2 regions of the Labilibaculum antarcticum genome follow, and region 2 is predicted to be linked to the other one. Evidence: riboswitches for the same ligand, from Rfam matches in the RefSeq annotation. Region 2 holds a riboswitch; the other holds the start of a gene.

Region 1 (6,856 bases), 200 kb from region 2:
CCCGGAATCATCTCAAAATCGACACTATTCTTCCTGAAATCTTCAAGCAAATAGGAAAATGTGCTGAAAAATGAGATATCACCTTCACTCACAACTGATACCTGTTTGCCTTCTTCAACATCTTTCTGTACTTTTAAAAACAAATCAGCATAAGCCTTCACCGCATGCGATCGATCTTTACTCATCGGTACATTAATAGGGATGAATTTCTTCTCCTCTACATCCAATTGCTTCAAAATCACCAATGAAAAACTATCCTGATTTCCTTTTGATGATTGCGTTGCCGGATAGTAAATCTTCTCCGATTTCTTCAAACAATTCAAGGCTTTCACCGTTATTAACTCAGGATCTCCCGGTCCTAACGCTACACCAAACACTTTTCCGCTCATATCTTTTATTCCCCTCTTCTATTATTGATGATGATGTCCGTGATCATGACTATGCCCGTGATCGTGTCCATGATGATTGTGTGGCTCCACCCCGGTTAAAACAGTAGTTGCTACCAAATCAACTTTTCCGTCTAACACTTCTTGTAATCTTGTATTCAATACCTCAAACAATCCATTCACATCACCTAACAAGGGTGCAATTGCGATGTTCTTATCCGGATTTTCTTTTGCAAAAACCTCCATCGTATCATTTGCTTTATCCATATAAACTCCAGGAAAAAATACAAAAGGCAACATCACAATATTTTTAAACGGCAAGACCTTCAACCAATCCAATACCACAGGCAATGCCGGATAAGTCATGTTGCTCGTGTAGGCATTAACAGCAAAAGGATAATTCTGTTTTTCCTGAATCAAACGGGTCATCTTCGCCAAATCGGCATTGGCCTCGGCTTTGGAAGCTCCAATACCTAGTCCCAGAAATGCAGTATCATCAATCTTCCAATCCTTATTTTTAAGAGTTTCACTTATGAGCTGCACTCCGTACTCAACCATTTCATTACATGTCCCGATGTAATTGGCCAACTGAATCTTCACCTTATATTTATCCTGAAGGCCATTTAAGGCATAAGGAATATCTCTTTCCATATGCACTCCTGTAAATAAAAAGACAGGAATAGCAATAATCTCTAAGACTCCTTTTTCAAGCAATCGCTTCACACCCGTCTCAAAATCCGGTTCAGACAGCTCCAAAAATCCATATTCAACCTCATAATCCGTAACTTGAGACGCAAATCGCTCTGCAAACTCTTGAAAAGCTCTTGCTCCTCTTTCTTTGCGGGTTCCATGCCCACACAGTAAAATTCCTTTTCTGTTCATAGCTATCAAATTTCTGTTTCGGCCATTTGATTAATCAGTGGTGATAATTGTTCTGAATAGGCGACTACTTCCCCAACAATAAATATTGCCGGTGGTTTAAAATCATGCTCCTCCATCTTTGCCACAATATTTCCTAAAGTTCCTTTTAGCACTTCCTGTTCCGGCAAAGTTCCCCAACGAATCATGGCAACCGGTGTTTCTGGTTTCCTGCCATTTGCCATCAGATTTCGAACAATTCGTGCTGCCTGTGTAACCCCCATATAGAAAACAAGAGTATCAATACCCGTAGCAATCTTATCCCACTGAATTTCTGTTTTGTGATTATCACACTGATGTCCTGTGAAAAAAGCTACTGAAGAAGCCACATTTCTCAATGTAACAGGAATACCAGCGGCTCCAGGAACAGCAAATCCTGCCGTAATACCAGGAATCACTTCAAACTCAATGTCATGTTCTTTCAAACCCAATATCTCTTCCGCGCCACGACCAAATACGAATGGGTCTCCACCTTTCAATCGTACAATCTTCTTTCCTGCTAATCCTAACTCAATCAGCATTCCATTGATCTCTTCCTGTGGATAGGTATGTTGTTTGTTCCTTTTCCCAACGTAAATAATTTCACAATCAGATTTACAATAGGCTAACAATTCCTTGTTTACCAAATAATCATATAGTACTACGTCTGCATTTTCAATGGCGCGAATAGACTTCAGTGTGATTAATTCAGGATCGCCCGGACCAGCACCAACAATGCTCACTTTACCTCTTTTAGGATTCATTTCATCTTGATTTTAAAGTATACAAACGGTAGTTTGCCTTTAAGTTATGAGTACAACAATTCGGTCCTGTTGAAAACAACAAGCTGAATTATTAAATTGTATTAATTTGGGAGTAATCTTAGGCTCCAAAAATTAAACTTTTGCGAATCGCATTTTTCTGCCTTCGCTCTTTCATAAAGTTTTGGAGTTAACCAGTTCGTTTTATCAATAAACGAGATGAACAGAGTGTCATCTATAACCGATCTAAATTTTAAAATTTGGTTCCGAATTAACGAACCAAGCATAATATGCCACTTAGGCATAAACATAGTCTTTCTCTTCATAATCTAACTTTTAGTCCCGAAAGTATCGATTAAACAAAATTGCTTTTAAGCAGGTCTTCTGACTTTCTCCCTCTTGTTGCGCCTTCCCATATCTTCCATAAGATACAGTGACATCATGCAACAGAGTTTGGTATAGAGATTACAGCTGCGGGTACAGTTCCGGACTCAAACCGGATTCCCTCTTTAATATCAAATCAAGTGATAGGATATTGCCAAATCGCGAAACAAATGTATCAATATTAATTCAAGATTTTAAGCATTCCTCACATCATTATTGAGCTTCGAATAACACCAACCACAATCTATCCTGATAATCTGACACATACAAATATGAAATAAGTCTCACATCTGTCGAGAAACATATTTTACAAGTTTAGTCCAGAACATAAAAGAAAACATCCACACCTATATTTTATTATGTGTCATAATATGATGTTCTCTACATTTATGCTAATCTAAACTTCTATTATCATGAGTAAAGTAAGACTGTAAATTGATGGAATTCGAATTTACCGCCCAAAGAAAAGCGGGCAATTACACTTTGTAATAATTGCAGATCACACAATCGAAGCGGATAAAATAATGGCGACTACAATTCCTCTAGAACCGTTTAAAGTAAGCGTCATGATAATGAATATTTCTTAGACTCCAATCAACCGGGTTCTGAAGGCTTATATATCCTAAGCAGAAAAATGCTTAAAGACAGAGAATTAAATGTTCATATCTACTTAAGACTCACAAGAAAAAGCCAAAGAGATTTAGGTGAAATATTAAAAGATATAGAAACAGGAGTAGCAGGTGATGCATCTAATATCGTGACTGATATCGTTGGTGCAGTTAATGTTTCTTGATTAATCATCTCGAAAAAGGCCGTCTCGTTGGTTGGTAAAATGGTAAAGGATATTCCGGATAGATATTTTGGATTTATGAGCGCATTTGAAAGGTTTGGTCCGGAATTCGAGGCCCTGACCGAAATCGACCGGAAAAAAAAATTCACTGGAGACACTTCCCTTATTTACAGTTGGTCACTTGAAGAATCGATACAAAATACAAGGCAAAAAAAAAGGCTGATTTTCATCAGCCTTTTGTATTTCTAATAGTATAAAAATCGTTTTATTTTATGTGTTGCTGTTTTCTGAAATGGATCAACGTGAGCCACGATCAATTGAACCTGTGAAAATTTGTTCACCCGGGAGTTCACATATACCTGTAACTCCTGCATCAATTCATCGACTGTAAGATCAACATAATTACCCATCTCTTTTTTAACATTATGATATTGCTGTTCCAGCTCCTCATAATTAAAATGAACCATTGCGACTAATTTGCCTTTCTGTTCAATAACTACAGATTCGACTACATGCTTAAAGTTATTGATTACCGATTCAATTTCTTCCGGATAAATATTTTCACCACTTGCTCCTACGATCATATTTTTTAAACGACCTTCAATGTATAAGTAATTGTCCTTATCCATTTTTGCGAGATCTCCGGTTTTAAACCAACCATCCTCTGTAAGCACCTCTTTGGTTTTCTCAGGTTCTTTATAATAACCCATCATTACATTATCCCCTTTTGCCCAAACTTCACCAATTTGAGTAATAGGATCAGGATTATTGATTTTCAGCTCAACTCCGACTAAAGCAGGGCCTGTCGATTTAAATTTAGTAATTGCCGGACCGCTTCCAGCAATTAATGGTGCTGTTTCGGTTAATCCGTAACCAATGGCATATGGAAATTTTGCTTCACGTAAAAAAAGCTCAACTTGCGAATTCAATTTCGCACCACCAATACCAAAAAAGGTTAATTTACCTCCAAAGGTTTCCATCAATTTCTTTCCTGCTATGGCATTTAGTTTTTTGCGGAAAAAAGGAATCTTATATAAATATCTGGTAACAGCCTTACCATTTATTGATGGCAAAATCTTACTCCTATAAATCTTTTCGATAATCAAAGGAACCGAAAACATAATGGTTGGTTTCACGTCCTTAAATGCAGAAATCAACAATGAAGGAACCGGAGCTTTACCCAAATAATAAATACAAGCACCAGCAATCATAGGTATCACATAGCCCAAAGTATTCTCATAAGTATGAGATAATGGTAATATGGAAAGAAAACGATCCGTTTCATCTATAGGATGAATCGTTTTTGATGCAATCGCATTAGAGCAAATATTTTTATGTGACAACATTACACCTTTTGAACTTCCTGTAGTTCCGGAGGTGTAAATAATTGCCGCCATATCTTCCTCGTTCACTTCATACCTGCACTCAGGTGTTAGTGAAGAATCAAAATTAATTTCATTCTTATTCGAAGAAATCAGACTGAAATCCTCAATTGCAAGCTTGTGATGCAAAGTATCAACATCAAGATTTTTTATTTTTGGCAACAATCCTTTTGAAACAAAAACTAGTTTTGCTTCTGAATGCCTCAATATGTTTTCAATCTCATATTCACTAAAATCGGGTAGCATAGGTACAACTACTGCTCCCATAAAAGTGGTTGCATAGTAGGCCATACCCCAATTAGGCATATTTGTACTCAAAAGAGCAATTTTATCACCAGGTTTTACTCCTAATTTTTCAAAAAATACAATCAAGGCTTGAATATTAGAATATACCTCGTTATAAGTAAAAGGAGTTTGCCCCACAAGGGCCATTGCGTTACAGTTGCCGAATTTCTCTACTGTTTCTGTAAAAAGCGCAGGAAATGTTAAACTTTTATACTGTTTCATCATGGTTTTATTTGTCCGTTGCAGTTCAATATTAAGGTTGAATTAATACAAATCACAGGTGCAAGTTAAAAAAAAAACAACATCCGTATTATCTTTTCAACGAATTGCTTGACATCCTACATATACGTTAAACACTCAGAAAAGTTCTCAAAGCTCTACACAATAACACTTTCAGATCCATATTATAAGGAAATAACCAAAGAATAATTCGACCTATTAAATCCTGAAATATTTCTTTTTTTAATACATTTAAGGCACAAACCTAAGCCTCAACCTATGAAACGTCGCCAATTTATCTCCTTATCTGCTCTTGGAGCAAGTACAATTACAGCATTTGGATTGCATTCTTGTCAAAACGAAACATCTTCGGAAACAAAAAAACTAAACCTAGAAGATTATAACACATTCCTTTTTAATGAGAAAAGTATTTCTGAATTACAGGAAATGATGGGAAATGGCGAATTAAATTCGGAGGAATTGATTATATCATATCTTGACCGAATTGAAAAAATTGATAAAAATGGTCCGGCGATTAATGCTGTTATAGAAAAAAATCCTGACGCCTTAGCCATTGCGAGAACTCTGGATGAGGAACGGAAGGCTGGTAAACTGAGAGGTTCTTTGCATGGCATTCCTATCATGCTAAAAGATAATTTTGACACTGCAGATAAAATGATGACAACTGCCGGATCATTAGCTATGAAAGGTAATTTTGCCGAAAAAGATGCTTTTGTTGTTCAACAATTAAGAAATGCAGGAGCAATTATTCTGGCTAAAACCAATTTAAGCGAGTGGGCAAATTTCAGAAGCACACGTTCGTCGAGCGGATGGAGTGGCCGCGGTGGACAAACTCATAATCCATATGTAATTGATCGCTCTCCTTGTGGTTCCAGTTCGGGTTCTGGTGTGGCCGTAGCTGCAAATTTATGTGTTGCAGCATTAGGTACCGAAACTGATGGATCAATTGTTTGCCCTTCGGGACACAATGGTGTGGTTGGGATTAAACCAAGTGTGGGCTTAGTCAGCAGATCTGGGATTATACCTATTGCCCATTCTCAGGACACTGCCGGTCCTATTGCCAGAAGTGTTAAAGATGCGGCACTACTTCTTACTGCGATGTGTGGCAGAGATGATAAGGATCCGATTACAATGAACGAAAACAATACAGGTCTTAATTATGCCAAGAATCTTTCAAAAGATGCCTTAAATGGAGCTAGAATTGGTGTAGTTCGCCAACTATTTGGATTTCATACAGCAGTCGACAAATTAATGGAACAAGCAATTGCAGACCTAAAAAATGCAGGTGCAATTCTTGTTTATGTTGAATTAGAAAACCTACATCAATATGGGAATGAGGAATTTGAAGTTCTTCTATACGAATTCAAACATAATTTGAATAAATATCTAAATGAATGCAGATTCCCAATTGTTAAAAATCTGGACGACATTATTAAATTTAATGAGCAATACAAACATCTTGAAATGCCATGGTTTGATCAGGAAATTATGGAGATGGCCAATAAAAAGGGAGATTTATCTGAAAAAAAATATCTGGAAGCCTTAGCCAAATGTAAAGAACTGTCAGGAAAAAAAGGAATTGATGCTACACTGAAGAAAAACAAAGTAGATGTACTAATTGCTCCGACAAATGGCCCTGCCTGGAATATTGATTTAATTAATGGGGACCATTATGGTGGAGGAAGCAGCGAACCTGCAGCTGTTTCAGGATATCCTAACATTACGGTTCCT
Region 2 (6,856 bases):
CCAAAGCTTTGGCAATCATTACACGTTGTCGTTCACCATCACTCAACTGATTGATAAAATGATCGGCATAGTGCATCAAACCCACTTGCTCCAAAGCCCATTTTATTTTATCGTTGTCTTCTTCCGATAAACGTCCCATCCATGAAGTATAAGGATGACGCCCTAACGAAACGATATGGTAAACGGTCAGATTTCCCACATCAATTCTTTCAGTTAGCACAATACTTAATAGCTGCGCAATCTCTTTGTAATTTCGATCCCGAATAGGTATCCCTTCTACTAAGGTATATCCCGCCAAGGGCGATTGAATTCCGGCAATGGTTCGCATGAGCGTTGACTTGCCCGCTCCGTTTGGACCTAAAAGACAAACCATTTCGCCTCGCCTAATTGTTAGGTTTATATCAGAAAGCAAGCACAAATTATCCTTTCTCCCCTGCTTGTACCCAATTGAAAGATCCTTCGTTACCAGTATGTTTTTTTGCATCTCTTTTATATCGCTCATAAATCCCCCACTAACCGGCAAAAGAAGCCTTTACATTTCTACTACGCATAATCACCCAAATTACAACTGGCCCTCCAAATAAGGCTGTTACCGAATTAATTGGCAATGTATTTTGATTCCCTGGAATTTGAGAAATAATATCGCAAGCAAGCATTATTGCAGCTCCTATTAGTATTACCGCTGGCATTAATACCTTATGGCTTGCTGTTCTAAAAATTGATCGGGCAATATGCGGTACCGCAACACCAACAAAAGCAATAGGGCCTGTAAATGCGGTTAAAGTTCCGGCGATTAATGCCGTACTTATAATAACAGCAATTCTAGTTCGATTCACTGAAATACCTACACCACGAGCATAATTCTCGCCCAATAAAAGTGCATCCAAGGGTTTTATCAGAAAAAAGGCAATAATTAATCCGCAAAAAACTATGGGTGCCATTACTTGCATTTCATTCCATGTAACACCTGCCAAGCTTCCAAAAGTCCATACTATAAAACTTTGTATTTGTTCTGGGGCGCTAAAATATTGCAGAATATTTACAACGGCGCCAGTAATGCTTCCAAACATGATTCCAATAATTAGTAATGAAACACTATCTGATATTCGGATGGATGCCAAGGCCACAAGCATAAACACTACCGATGCACCAACAACGGCTGAAACAACCAATGCCCAACTACCCAAAAAAGCCGAAATGGCACCAAAAGCAACTGGCATTATAGCAGATGCCATCACCATTAAGGCAACCCCTAAACTGGCTCCGGAACTAATTCCCAAAACGTAAGGTCCAGCCAATGGATTTCTAAAAAGAGTTTGCATCATTAAACCTGTAACCGACAAACCAGCTCCTACAATAATTGCAGTTAATGCTTTTGGCAGTCTAAAATTCAAAATGATGTAATTCCATGAGTTTTTCACATCAGCGCCAGAAAGAATTGCGAATACCTTTTTAAAAGGAATACTTACACTTCCATAGATTAAATCCATCAGGAAAATTCCACAGATGAAAAGTAGTATGATCCCAAATATGGCCGCAAAAAAACTTCCTTTTTTTATCGATTGCATAATTCGTCTATTTCAATTGCTGATAGTAATGTAATTCGTAGTTTGGCAACAACTCCGGATGCAGAATTTTGATAACATCCTTAAACACTACATCGGGCTGCATTACTCCAAGTTCGTACCAATCGTTGGCCCCGCTTTCTTTCATTCGCTTGGTGTAGCAATATACCTGACCATTTTTATAGGACTTGAAAAGAGAATATCGCGAATCGAGTCCATTCATATCTTCCAAAGTTCTGCATTGACCAGGCCCAAACCAAATGTCGGCCTCGGATTGTTTATCAAAAACAACCTCGAAACTTAATGGCATACTTCCACTGGTGCTATCAGAAAACCAACAATAATCGGCTTTGCCATCTCGCAGAAATTGAGCCAAATAACTCTGTCCTCCCGGCATGTACCATGTTCCTTTAAAATTGTAACCTGAAAGAATACTTGGTTTGCTCTCAACATGTTCAACCAATTTTTTCAAGTCATTATATCTCTGTTCCAGAGCAATAAAAAGTTTCTCCGCCTCAGCTTCCTTATTAAAAAAGGCCGCAATAAATTTTGCCCATTCAGCACGCGCCAAAGGTGAAGTTTCCATCCACTCAATATTATAGGCTACAGGCAAACCTGCATTCATTAGTTTAGTTTCACTATCGGTGATATTCATAAAACCAGCCACCATTACCAATTCAGGGTCTAAGTCAACAATTTTCTCAAAATTTAAAGTTTCAGCATGCCCAACGGCCTGTATTATACCTTCCTGAGCCTTTTTATTCAAATCCTCATCGTAAATACGGTCGTTCAAAGAGACAGCAACGATTCTGTCCTGAACATTTAAAAACTTTAAAATTCCGATTTGTGTACTTGATAGGGCGGCAATACTTCTTACAGGAACTTCTACCAACAAACCATCAGTAGGAACCTGAACATTCGTGTTTTCTCCACGATTCTTCAAATAGTATTTTTGAAAAATTTTGCCCTCGTTCCATGGATCCCAAACGATTAATTCTTTTAAGCCATTATCGAGAATTTTAATATCGAATCCTTTTGCATATTTAATATGAGTAGGATGATAAAAGGCGAGATCCGGAGGGAAATTTTGAGTCGACTTTTTCGTTTCCTTTTTTTTAGGACCCGATTGACAAGAAATAGTACCTAAGAATAGAAATAGGATTAATGCCCAATAGATTGATTTTGCTAAATTCATTTTCTTCCACAATAATTGTGGGGATAGCATACGAGAAAATACAATTGCAACAATTATACCTTCGTTACTCAGTTCCCCGAAGTTACGAAACAGTTCAATATACTAGGCAGGTCTTCTGGCTTACCCATTCTAACGCCTTCCCATGCGAAACAACATTCACATAGTGACTAATTTGTTAGAACTTATCAATGATAAATCATTGAGGGCTTACAGCTGCGGGGACAGCTCCGGTATTACACCGGATTCCCATTTTAATTCTCAAAAGGTGAGAAACCCAATTCTTGCAAATCTATGGATTATTTCGGAAAAAGAAGATGTTTTGAAAAAGCAATATGCAATTTATACCGATTGTCGTTTCGTTTGAATCATAAATCCGCAAGCTCATCTGCGACCCAATTCAACATGCATCGGCATCCTTAGTTTGTAGTCTTCTTAAATAGACTAAGTGAAACAAGAAAAATAGTTTATTCACCCTTGAATAAAAAGCTCCATTTGGTATTCCATACTATAAAAGCAAAAAGACTGAATCATAGTAAATGAAAAAGTCTTTGTATAAATATTTACAGACATAAATAATGAAAATATATGAACACGCCATGGCATGTCCCTACCTCAATGCATTCATCTGGATTTCCAACTTCGCCGAAAACTCTTCAATATCCTTTGTAATAAATTCGTGAATTACATTTTCGGGGGCAACTTCCTGAATGATCTCCTTCACCCTATTGGATTGAAATGGTAAATGCTGATCGATTTGAAGCACATGTTTTCGTGCCGTTGAATATTTCTCTGAGTGGCTCAAGTCCGACCAGTCCATTGGCAAACCCGTCATTACTTGTTTTGTTTGATATTCTCCCGACAAACTTAGATTTAAATGCAAACTATTGATTTTCCCCTGAATATCCTTCGACAATCGGGATATCCGATCCAAAACAAAATCAATTGCCTCATCCTCGCACCTCAAAGCAATATTGGTATTCATTAAATGTCCTGTATCCAAGAGCAAATTCCAATTTGAGAAATCCAAACGCGATGCAAAATCATCGGCCTCGGCCGGAAACAAGAAATCGAGACCTGGCCACCATAAATTTTCAATTGCCAGCGTAACCGGAGGTTCACCATCACCAAATTCCTGTGCTGTTCGGTTTAGCATTTCCGAAAAACTTGACAAGACCTCTGTGCTTTTGTAAGTGAAATCGCGGGTGAAAGAATGGTCCAGTTCTATATGTGCAGCATGCAAAACGGCATGTGCTGGATTAAAATGAGCTGCATGTTCCCACAATTTCTTTTGCGATGCAATCATTTCTAAAGCATTCTTACCTCCACAGCAAAATTGCAGATGCTTTGGTGAGGTATCCGGGAAATAATAGTTAGCAGCATCTTCCCCTTTTCTCCAAACATCCAACCAAGTAACCCAAAAAGGCAAGTGCACACTTTTCACAATATCTTTAGGAATCTCAACAGATGGATGATCGTAACCTATTAAAAGTTCGACCCCATCGATATTTTTAGCCGCAATATATTCTGTTAGTCCGTCCCATTTATTCGAAAACCGATTCACATCGGATGGATGAACGGAAAAATCTATCAGGTTTTGGTAGTTCATATATAATAGTGTGATTTTTCTTCCCTATACTTATTAAAACAAGGGTTGATATTAAATTCACATCAAAAATAGTCTTAAATGATCATTTTTTCACCCCCCACACTTGATATTTTTGATCTCTTTTTTCACCTGCCAAGTAAAAAAATGACGTTTTGGCCATTTTTCGCAATATTCGAAAACGTTATCATAAAAACGAAACATCCCTTTTAAGCTTAATAATGATAAATTTCTTTATTAAATCTATGTAACGCAAACAATTTCGGGAGCTTCCGCAACCGTTTTAAGTTGTTTTTTTTGTTATTTCTTCAATTTTGTGGTTTGTTATTTAGATCATTTCTAAGATTTATCTCTAGATTTACAATGTCAGCTAACAACAAATAATCGATAGTTGATTTAGTAAATTTTTAATCATTAAATTTTAAAACTATGAAAACGAAAAACACATTTAAAGGATTGGTATTGGGAGTAATACTATTCTTAGGCGCAAGTTCAGCATTTGCAACCGGAAACATTCGAATTAATCCTTATTTGGATACTGATTTCTCAATTGTATCTATTATCAATCCAACTGAATCAGTTCTTAAAATGAAGATTTACGATGAAGCTGGAAACTTGTATTATTCAAATAAAGTAAACGGTGGAACTTCAGATCAAAAATTGCTTGATTTCTCATATCTTGAAGATGGAACATACAAAATTGTTTTGACTGGCAAAGAAGATAAATTGGAAAAGAACTTTGAAATTATTAACAGCAAACAAGTAGCTGAATTAGGTGATGAAATGACTGAAAAAACTCTTTTCAGAACTGAAGACAACAATCTGTTTGTAACCTACCTATCATTTGAAAATGCAACATTTAGTATTTCTATTAATGACGCATTTGGAAATGAAGTATATACTAACTCTTATGCATCGGAACCAACTTTCTCTAAAAAGTTCAATGTAGAAGCATTGCCAAAAGGAGATTATAAAGTTCGTTTAGTGTCGGATAAAAAAGAGTATAACTATGCCTTCAGAAAGTAGTGACCAAAGTGGTTCTAGTGACCAAATGATTCTAAAGAATCATTCCTATATAATAAGTGTAAGCCTTGAGAAATCAGACCTACACTTATTTTTTTGTTTTAATTAAAACGAAAAACACCTTCCGAAGAAGGCGTTCCATTATTTCTCTATAGGAAATGAAGAATTACGACTCTTCTGAATGAAGCATAGCTTCTTCTTTTTTTACAGGAGCTTCCTTAGGAACTGAATTCTCATCAACTGGCGCTACTGTTTTTTTCCTGTTTTTCACTTCTTTTTTGGTATTCGTTTTCCGCACTTTATGAATTAAGCAGCTAAACATATACTCTTCGGCTTTCGACTGATCTTCTTTCATGAGCATTTTTCCTGTTTTCGAAATATCGCTCAACTGCTTCCACAAATGATCAAATTCTGCATTGTTATCAACAACCAGTTGCTTTCTTTCACTAGTCTTTTGCTCCTGCATTAAATTTAAATTGTATACTTTCTGGGTCATTTCATCCAATTCGGCACCAAGACTTTCTTTATAGCCTTTCTCTTTTAACATCTCCAAATTTTTGGTGATATTTTGCTGAATCACTTTTACTTTAGCACAATAGCCTTCAACATTTCTCAATCGGATCATTTTTTTGGCTTCTTTCACTCCAAAATCGGAAGCTTTCACAAGCATCGATTTATTCGCTCGCTGTGCATAAGCCGAAATAAGTTCCAACTTGTGCAGAATTGCATCAAGACCATCATACAAATCAGAAGTAATTTTTTTAATCTCTGCGGTTTGTGTTTTCGACTGAGTAAGATCAGCAACACGATGAATTTTATTTTGCAAAGCAGCAACAAACTCATCATTAAAGTCTGGCGAAAAGCTAACAAACTTTTCACGATCACGTAAAAACATTTGCAATAAAATCTCTCCCACTACGGGCAGTTCTTCTTGTTTGAATTTATAATATAAACTCATGTGTAAATAATTAGTTTGATTAATACTATGTTGATTTAAAAATAATTTATTCCAAAACTCAACTAACAAAACTCCCAAACACACTTTGCATTTATTTTAAGGCTTTGCCCAAAAACTAATACAGATCATCCTACATTTTAACTAAACGATATTTTCATTCCCCGGCCCTACATTTACACACCCTTACGAATATCTTCAGCTCCCTTGAGCTACATTCCGACTCCCTTGAGCTACAATTCAATTCCTTCGGGTTACATTTAGGGTCCCTTAAGGAACATACAAACTAGCTTTTCCAACAAATACATTCCCTTTAAGAACAACAAGATATTTCCGAGATAAAATCTACATTTCTCAAAGCCCTCAACCCAATTATTGCTGAAAACCGCCTTCTAAAAAAAGAACCTAACCTACTACTCATTAAGAACATATCACAAAACAAGTAGCTAAGGATAACAGTAACTATTAAAAGCATATCTAATTTAGTTTATTCCAGATTATCCTTCAAATAATTT

The links. Region 2 has a riboswitch for cobalamin ahead of ALGA_RS17015 (ABC transporter substrate-binding protein). Riboswitches for the same ligand answer to the same signal wherever they lie in the genome.
Region 1: it holds a riboswitch for cobalamin, as region 2 does, so the genes downstream of both, ALGA_RS17860 (hypothetical protein) here and ALGA_RS17015 (ABC transporter substrate-binding protein) in region 2, are expected to answer to the same signal.

The regions. Positions count from the first base shown of each region.
Region 1 is NZ_AP018042.1:4,487,624-4,494,479, reverse strand. Features, by position in the region: gene cobI (precorrin-2 C(20)-methyltransferase) at 1-389, opposite strand, end outside; gene ALGA_RS17870 (sirohydrochlorin chelatase) at 411-1,268, opposite strand; gene cobA (uroporphyrinogen-III C-methyltransferase) at 1,274-2,047, opposite strand; gene ALGA_RS17860 (hypothetical protein) at 2,149-2,370, opposite strand; cobalamin riboswitch at 2,402-2,602, opposite strand; gene ALGA_RS23020 (hypothetical protein) at 3,063-3,221, shown strand; gene ALGA_RS17850 (AMP-binding protein) at 3,464-5,107, opposite strand; gene ALGA_RS17845 (amidase) at 5,384-6,856, shown strand, end outside.
Region 2 is NZ_AP018042.1:4,289,126-4,295,981, reverse strand. Features, by position in the region: gene ALGA_RS17025 (ABC transporter ATP-binding protein) at 1-502, opposite strand, end outside; gene ALGA_RS17020 (iron ABC transporter permease) at 513-1,568, opposite strand; gene ALGA_RS17015 (ABC transporter substrate-binding protein) at 1,576-2,760, opposite strand; cobalamin riboswitch at 2,849-3,053, opposite strand; gene ALGA_RS17010 (TIM barrel protein) at 3,368-4,366, opposite strand; gene ALGA_RS17005 (hypothetical protein) at 4,793-5,389, shown strand; gene ALGA_RS17000 (hypothetical protein) at 5,553-6,344, opposite strand.